DNA from 2 places in the Luethyella okanaganae genome. Region 1 is predicted to be linked to the other one. Evidence: predicted binding sites of a transcription regulator. Region 1 holds the regulator's gene; the other holds the start of a gene.
The links. Region 1 encodes HrcA, which represses chaperone genes, less so after heat shock. Its sites were predicted from a motif close to TTNGCACTCGNNNNNNNCGAGTGCNAA; they were not measured.

Region 1 (4,208 bases):
GGAGTCACTCGACGACTGGCGACGCAGTCTGGAGCACGCGATCGCCCAACGACCAGATCACCTCAGCGCCTATTCCCTCATTGTCGAGGACGGCACCAAGCTCGCGCGGCAGATCACGCGTGGCGAGGTCGCACGGCCGGACGAAGATCTCCAGGCCGACATGTACGAGCTCGCCGACGCGCTGCTCGGCGCGGCCGGCTACGAGTGGTACGAGGTGAGCAACTGGGCCCGCGATCCCACGCACCGTTCGCTCCACAACCTCGCCTACTGGTGGGGCCAGGACTGGTGGGGCGTCGGACCGGGGGCGCACAGCCACGTCGGCGGTGTCCGCTGGTGGAACGTCAAGCATCCCGCCGCCTATGCGGAGCGCGTACGCGGCGGGGTGTCGCCGGCGGCGGGGCGGGAGACCCTTGGCGCCGAAACCCGTGAGGTCGAGCGCGTGCTGCTGCTCACCCGTATTCGCGATGGGATCCCTGTGTCGACGCTTCCCGTCGCCGGACGCCGAGCCGTCGCCGGTCTCATCGCCGACGAACTCGTCGACGCGAAAGCCGCCCTTTCAGGGTCAGTCGAACTGACCCTGAAAGGGCGGCTTCTCGCGGATGCCGTCGTACGCCGGTTGCTCGCAGACGACTGACGCGGAATCAGCTCACGAACTTGATCGTGAGTGGGTACGTGTAGGGCTGACCCTGATTGGCCTTGACCGCGGCCATGATGCTGAAGATGATCGACAGGATCCATGCGGCCAGAATGATGAAGAGGCCGATGATGATGATCGAGAGGATTCCGCCGACGATGTACGCGATGACGAGCGTGATCTGGAAGTTCAACGCCGTCGCGGTGTGCGCGCGGATGAACGGCCCCTTCTCCTTGAGCACGAGGTAGCCGATGAGGGCGGGGATGAAGTTGAAGAAGATGCCGCCGATGTGGATGAGAGTCGCCCACAGCTTCTCGTCGGCCGGGCTCAACGGAGTCGGAGCCTGATAGGGATTTGCGGGGGGCGGGGTTGCGTCAGACATTCGGTCTCCTTGTCGGTTCCCAACATGCAGGGAAGGGCTGGTGACGTTCGGTTTCACCATAGTGGCATACCTTCGGGGGTCACGACCGCTTCGGGACGGTCGTGACCCCCGAAGGGCGGTGCGTGGTTACTTGATCAGGCGCAGGGCGAAGGGATAACGGTAAGGCTGTCCGTCCTTGGCCTTCAGGAAGCCCATGATCGAGAAGATGACGCTCACGATCCAGGCTGCGAGATAGACGAAGACGCCGATGAGCACGAAGGTGAGGATCCAGCCGACCACATAGGCGATCAGGATGGTGATCTGGAAGTTGAGTGCTTCCTTAGCCTGGGCGTTCGTGAACTGACCGCGGTCCTTGAACACGAGCCAGATGATGAGGGATGGCAGGAAGCCGAGGATCCCGCCGAGGTGGGCGAATGAGGCCCACTGGATGTCCTCGGCCTGGGTGAGCGGCGCGGCGACGACAGGGGTCCCCCCAGGCACTGGTTGCTGCGGCGGCGGAACCTGTGGCGGTTGCTGACCGAGATTCGGGTCTTGGGGAGGCTGTTGCGAATTCGGATCGCTCATTGTCGTGCCTTTCAGACGATGGTGCATTTCAACGTTGCCGATTGGACAGTGCCTGCCCGTCTTACCGCGCAAAGGTCGTCGTGCGGTACATGCCTAAAGTACTGCCGAGAAACACTTTGGGGCAATGATTGCCGATCGGCATGTCGCGGTATGATTAGCACTCATATACGACGAGTGCTAACAGAATGACGATCGAGGAGGCGCAGGGTATGGTTTCTGAACGCGGCCTCGAGGTGCTGCGCGTGATCGTGCAGGACTATGTGGCGTCGCGCGAGCCCGTCGGATCCAAGTCGATCGTCGAACGTCACGCCTTCGGAGTGTCGGCGGCCACCATCCGCAATGACATGGCCCTTCTCGAGGAGGAGGAGCTGATCGCGGCCCCGCATACCTCGTCCGGCCGTATTCCCACCGACAAGGGCTATCGCCTGTTCGTCGACCAGCTCGCCGATCTGCGCCCACTCAACTCCGCGCAACGGCAGGCGATCGAGACCTTCCTCGGTCAGGCGGCCGATCTCGACGAGGTGCTCGCGCGCACCGTTCGTTTGCTCTCCCAGCTCACCCACCAGGTCGCCCTGGTCCAGTATCCCTCGCTCAACCGTGCGAGGGTACGCCACATCGAACTGGTGCCGCTCAGCCCGACACGTCTGCTCTCCGTGCTCATCACCGACAGCGGGCGGGTGGAGCAGCGTGTCATCGAGTCTCCGCATTCGGCCGACGAGCAACTGCTCGGCGATCTGCGTGCACGGCTCAACGTCGCGCTTTCCGGACTGGACATGACGGACGCAGCCGAACGCCTGCGCACCATCACGGAGCTCGTTTCGGCCGACAATCGTGAGCTCGCCGCGGCCATCGCCGAGACTTTGATCGAACAGGTGCTCGCGAACCGGCAGGAGAAGCTCGTGATGGCAGGAGCGGCGAACCTGGTGCGCACGGAGGAGGACTTCACTGGAAGCGTCTACCTGGTCATGGAGGCGATCGAAGAACAGGTCGTGCTGTTGCGTCTCTTCGGCGAGATGGCTGTGGACCAGCATGGCGTCTCTGTGAGTATCGGGCGCGAGAACGCGGCGTTCGGACTGGCCGAGACCTCTGTGCTCACGAGCGGCTATACCTCTTTGGGTGGCGAGTTGTCGCGTCTCGGTGTGCTCGGCCCGACCAGGATGGACTATTCGAACAACATGGCGGCGGTCCGGGCCGTCGCCCGGTACCTGTCCAGGCTGCTGGGCGAAGACTAGCGAGAAACGACGTCGTCCCGAACATGAGATGTGTGTGTACTGCGCCGCGATCGGGACCGGAAAGGAACGGCCGGAGTGGCTGACCACTACGAAGTACTCGGCGTGTCGCGCGACGCGACAACAGACGAGATCAAGAAGGCGTACCGGCGGCTGGCGCGCGAATTGCATCCCGACGTGAACCCGGGCGCCGAGGCATCCGAGCGGTTCAAGGAGGTCACGCACGCCTATGACGTGCTGAGCGACGCGAAGCAGCGCCAGCAGTACGACATGGGCGGTGGTCAGGCCGGTTTCGGAGGGGCGGATTTCGGCGGCTTCGGCGACATCTTCGAGACCTTCTTCGGCGGCGGAGGCGGTGGGGGGCGCCGTGGGCCCCGATCGCGCCGGGAGCGCGGCCAGGATGCGCTCATCCGGGTCGAGGTCGATCTCGACGAGATCATCTTCGGCACCCACCGAGAGATCGAAGTCGATACGGCTGTGCTGTGCGATACCTGTCATGGCTCGTGCTGCCAGCCGGGAACGTCGCCGGTCACCTGCGACATCTGTCACGGAACGGGGAGCATCCAGCGAGCCGTACGATCGCTGCTCGGGAACGTCATGACGTCGAGCCCATGCGGCACCTGCCGTGGCTATGGGACGGTCATCGCGACCCCGTGCGTCACCTGTCAGGGTCAGGGCAGGGTGCGCGCCCGCCGCACGGTGCCCGTCGACATCCCCGCCGGAGTCGACACGGGCGTGCGCCTGCAGATGCCGGGCAGCGGTGAGGCCGGTCCAGCTGGCGGACCCAACGGCGATCTCTACCTCGAGATGAAGGTGCGTCATCACGAGGTGTTCAGCCGCGACGGCGACGATCTGCTCGCGACGATCGAGGTGCCGATGACGGATGCGATCCTCGGCACGACCGCGACGGTGCACGCCCTCGACGGCGACGTGGCCATCGAACTGCGCCAAGGGGTGCAGAGCGCCGATGTGATCACGATCAAGGACCGCGGTGTCACCAGACTACGCGGCAACGGTCGCGGCGACCTCAAGATCGGGGTGCAGGTGGTCACGCCGTCGAAGCTCAGCGGCAGGGAGCGCGACCTCATCGAGCAATTCGCGAAGAGCCACAAGCAGCCGCCACCGACCCTGTCGCACTTCCAGCAGGGTCTCTTCGCCAAGCTGCGCGATCGGTTCCTCGGCTGATTCTCTGTGACGGCAGGCGGCCCCATCCGGCTGGGAGTGCTCACGATCTCGATCGGCAGGAGACGAGCTGATCCGACGCGTCGAGGCGGCGAGCGATCCCGGCGTCCTGCGACGGATGACCGTGATCGGTGAGCAGCTGCCGGAGCGTCTCGGTCAGGCCGGCCTGGATCGCTGCCGATCGCGTCCCTCCGACACGGTGCGCGGATGGGCCGGG
Region 2 (4,208 bases), on a different contig from region 1:
ACTAACGCCGATGACGGCGATTCCGCTCAAGACTGCCCTGGCTGAGCGGGAGGCCGAGGCCTTCGCGAATACGCTCATATTGCTCCTTGGGACTAGGAATGTACACCTTGGGACAGTGCAGACGACTGCCGTGCTGTCACAGTATTGGTCGGCGACGGGCGAAACAAGCGATCACGGTCACAACGTCGTAATGCACGCCAAATCGTTACATCGGCGATCCCGGCGTTCTCGAGCCACGCGTTTCAGCCCGTGACCGGCGGTTCGATCGGCCCGGACTCGCCGAGGTATCGGATGCTCTGCTCGTCGGCGATGGCTGCGGCGCAGGCCCCCCAGCCGACGCATTCGACGGTTCCGGTCGACACCGCGCCGAGACGGGACACGAGCGAGGCCCCGCCGTCGGCCCCCGCTGCGGCTGCGGCGAGGGCGAGGAGCATGACGGCGTCGTACCCTCCTGCGCCCCCGTCCATAGCCGCGAGGCCGGGGTCGGCGGTGCGCAGCCGTGCCGCGAAGGCGTCATCCGGCGTGGCCGGAGTGCCAGTCACGATGTCCCGCAACGACAGCACCGCCGTCCCGGTGGACTCGAGCGCGGCGAGCAGCTCCGCGGCAGGCGCCCCCGCTCCGTCCCACAGCACGGCGTCCGTTCCACGCCCGACGAGTTCTGCACCGAGCGCGGCGGGGTCGCCTGCGCTGTTACGGTGCAGTGCCACGACGGGGGAGCCGAGCACCCCGCCCTCCGCATTGATCTCGCGCACGGCGAGTTCGGTTCCGGCCACCTCGGCACCACCGGTCGTCGCCATGTCGAAGACCGTCGCGATGAGCAGCGAGCCGTCGCCATTGAGCGAGACGCCCGGCAGATCGATCGGCGTCGGGGCCGGCGCACGCTCTTCTGCGCATCCCGCGAGCGCCACAGAGACCGCGATCACAGCCGCGAACGCCGTCATCGAACTGCGATGGGAGAAACGGAACATAGTGCTCGACCCGCTTTCGACGGAACCAGGTCCGGTACCCGATTCCGTCAGCGTAGCCGCTGCTCAGACGAGTTCGAGGGATGCACGCCGGACGCCGCGCACGTTCATCACCATGTCGATCGTGAGGATGAGAAGGGCGAGCCAGACGAGGCCGAAGCCGAGCCAGCGTTCCGCCGGCATGGACTCGTGCAAGATCGCGACGCCAACGAGAAACTGGATGAACGGGGCGAAATACTGGATGAAGCCCATATAGACGAGGGGCAGGCGTCGGGCGGCGGCTGCGAAGAACAAGAGGGGAACGGCTGTCACCACACCGGCAGAGAGCAGTCCGACGGTGTGCCAGGGTCCGATCGTGCCGAAGGTGAGCCCGGCCGTCGCACCGACGACCGCGAGCTGGACGATCGCGACGGGGGCCAGCCACAGGGTCTCGATCGTCAGACCGGCCACGGCGTCGACCCTATGGCCGACGCGCTTCTTGATGAGGCCGTAGAACCCGAAGGAGAACGCGAGCACGAGCGCGATCCAGGGCAGCCTGCCGTAGCCGACGGCGAGCACGACGACCGCGACCATGCTGACACCGACCGCGATCCATTGCACGAGACGCAGACGCTCACGCAGGAGGAAGACGCCGAGGAACACCGTCACGATCGGGTTGATGAAGTACCCGAGCGCGGCCTCGACCACGTGCCCGCTGAGGGTGCCGTAGACGTAGGTCTGCCAGTTGATGAAGATGAGCACACCGGCGAGGCCCATTGTGAGCGCGATGCGCGGCTGCAGCAACAGGCCGATGAACGGACGCCACTTGCGAGTGGCCGTGAGGATCACGGCGCAGAAGACGAGCGAGAACAGGATGCGCCATCCGACGATCTCGAACGCGCCGCTCGGCACGAGGGCGAGGAAGTAGATGGGCAGGACGCCCCACAGCCCGTAGGCGGCGATCGCGTAGACCAACCCCATGTTGTGTGTGCGAACCGCGACAGCGTCCATCACCGTGGCTTCTGTTCGCGTGGACACCTGCGAAGTCTACGCCCGCCTGCAGAGGCAGAAAGACCCGGATGGCTCTGCCTATCCGGGTCTTTCTGGAAATCGTGCGGTGTTAGCGCACGACCACGGCGAGCACGTCGCGAGCCGAGAGCACGAGAAGATCCTCGCCACCGAACTTCACCTCGGTTCCGCCGTACTTGGAGTAGATCACCATGTCGCCGACGGCGACGTCAAGCGGAATGCGATTGCCGTTGTCGTCGATGCGGCCGAGGCCTACAGCCACGACCTCGCCCTCCTGGGGCTTCTCCTTGGCGGTGTCGGGAATGACAAGGCCGGAAGCAGTAGTCTGCTCCGCCTCGATCTGCTTAATGACAATGCGATCCTCGAGCGGCTTGATGGAGACCGACACGGTTGACCTCTTTCTTGTACGAAGACTTGGGTTAGCACACTCACACCGAGAGTGCTAAGTCGAGTTTAGGCCCTGGTTGGCACTCACGCAATGTGAGTGCCAACCAGGGGCACGGTGCTACCGTGGCGGCATGGACCGCTCCGAGCTGCTCGAGCTGCTGTCGCCCGAGGGGCTGCGGCTTCTGGACGCGCTTCCCGAATGGGACGCATCCGCCGACATCGTGCGTATCGTGAGCGATCTGCGCAAAGCCGGGCACCCGCCCGACCTCGTCGCAACCGTGCTCAGCCAGGCCAAGCTGCGCAAGAAGGCCGCCGCGAAGTTCGGCGACTTCGCCCGGGGGATGCTGTTCACCGAGGCCGGGCTCGAGCAGGCGACACGGCTTCGCGTCGCCGCACTGCACGCCGGGCGTTTCGCGAGGGCGGGGCTCGGGCATGTCGCCGACCTCGGCTGCGGCATCGGCGGCGACGCCATGGCGCTCGCCGCCTTGGATCTCGAGGTCACCGCCGTCGACGTCGACGAGGTCACCGCGACGATCGCGAGCTACAACCTCGCCCCCTTCGAACGGGCCACGGTGCTGGTCGCGCGCGCAGAGGACGTCGATCTCACGAGCGTCGACGCCGCCTATCTCGATCCGGCGAGGCGCACGACCGGGCACGAGAACACCGCGCGCATCACCCGGCCGGAGGACTACACGCCGTCTCTCGACTTCGCCCTCGGCCTGGCCGAGAGGATGCCCGTCGGCGTCAAGCTCGGTCCCGGTTTCGACCGCGACCTCATACCGGCCGATGCCGAAGCCCAGTGGGTGTCGGTCGACGGTCAGCTCGTCGAGACGGGGCTCTGGTTCGGTCCGCTGGCGCGCCAGGAGGTTCATCGTTCCGCCCTCCTGCTCGACCGCGGCGGCTCCGCAGAGCTCACAGGTGTGGGCGACAGCGACGACGTCGAAGTCGGCGAACGCGGCGACTACCTGTACGAGCCGAACGGAGCGGTCATTCGGGCGAGACTCATCGGCGACCTTGCGCGTCGCCTGAACGCGCGCATGCTGAGTGCTGGGATCGCCTACTTGACGTCTGACGAAGCGCGGGAGACGCCGTTCGCAACATGTTTCCGGGTGCTCGACACCCTCCCGTCCGATGAGCGAAAGCTGCGGGCCGCCCTGCATGTGCGAGGAATCGGGGCACTCGAGATCAAGAAGCGCGGGGTCGACGTCGATCCAGCAGCGCTGAGAACCCGTCTCAAACTCAAGGGCACGGCCTCGGCGACCATCGTGATGACCCGAGAGGCTGGGCGCCACGTGACCTTGCTCGTCGAGAGGGTCTGACGATCGACCACAGATCCGCGACCTGGAGGACTCCTGCCGCGAATCCAGACGGAGCGAGCGAAGGGCCGGGGCGCTCCCGCACCCCGGCCCTCACGGATTCGATTCAGTAGCCGTAGTAGCCGCTGCCAGCAGCGAGCGCCATGAAGAAGATGATTCCGATCACGATCCAGATCAGCGCGACGAGGATGCCCGCGAAACCGGTGATGATTCCGGTGAGCCACATTCCCTTGGCGGCCGGCTCCTTCTTCTTGCCGATGAAGCCGAGTATGACGGCGGCGATCGAGAAGATGATTCCCCAGCCGCCGAAGAACGACATCAGCAGGCCGAGGATGCCTGCGATGAGCGAGATGATGCTCAACACAGGTGACTTCTGTGCGGGCGCTCCCGGGTACGGGGCCTGACCGTAGGCGGGGGGCGCATAGCCGGGTCCGGCCGGCGGCGGGTATCCGCCCGCGCCGGCCGCAGGAGCGGCAGGCGCACCATAGGCGGGCGGGGCGCCGTAAGCGGGAGTCGGAGCGGTGGGGGCAGC

Region 2: the regulator HrcA is predicted to act here: its motif matches at 2,438-2,464, upstream of groES (co-chaperone GroES).

The regions. Positions count from the first base shown of each region.
Region 1 covers NZ_JBHSTP010000001.1:1,422,890-1,427,097, reverse strand. Annotated here, with positions in the region: gene hemW (radical SAM family heme chaperone HemW) at 1-634, shown strand, start outside; gene ACFQB0_RS06755 (DUF4870 domain-containing protein) at 642-1,016, opposite strand; gene ACFQB0_RS06750 (DUF4870 domain-containing protein) at 1,143-1,580, opposite strand; gene hrcA (heat-inducible transcriptional repressor HrcA) at 1,790-2,812, shown strand; gene dnaJ (molecular chaperone DnaJ) at 2,888-3,994, shown strand.
Region 2 covers NZ_JBHSTP010000003.1:213,999-218,206, reverse strand. Annotated here, with positions in the region: gene ACFQB0_RS12445 (ABC transporter substrate-binding protein) at 1-78, opposite strand, end outside; gene ACFQB0_RS12440 (hypothetical protein) at 243-941, opposite strand; gene rarD (EamA family transporter RarD) at 1,032-1,955, opposite strand; gene groES (co-chaperone GroES) at 2,065-2,361, opposite strand; gene ACFQB0_RS12425 (class I SAM-dependent methyltransferase) at 2,492-3,679, shown strand; gene ACFQB0_RS12420 (DUF4190 domain-containing protein) at 3,783-4,208, opposite strand, start outside.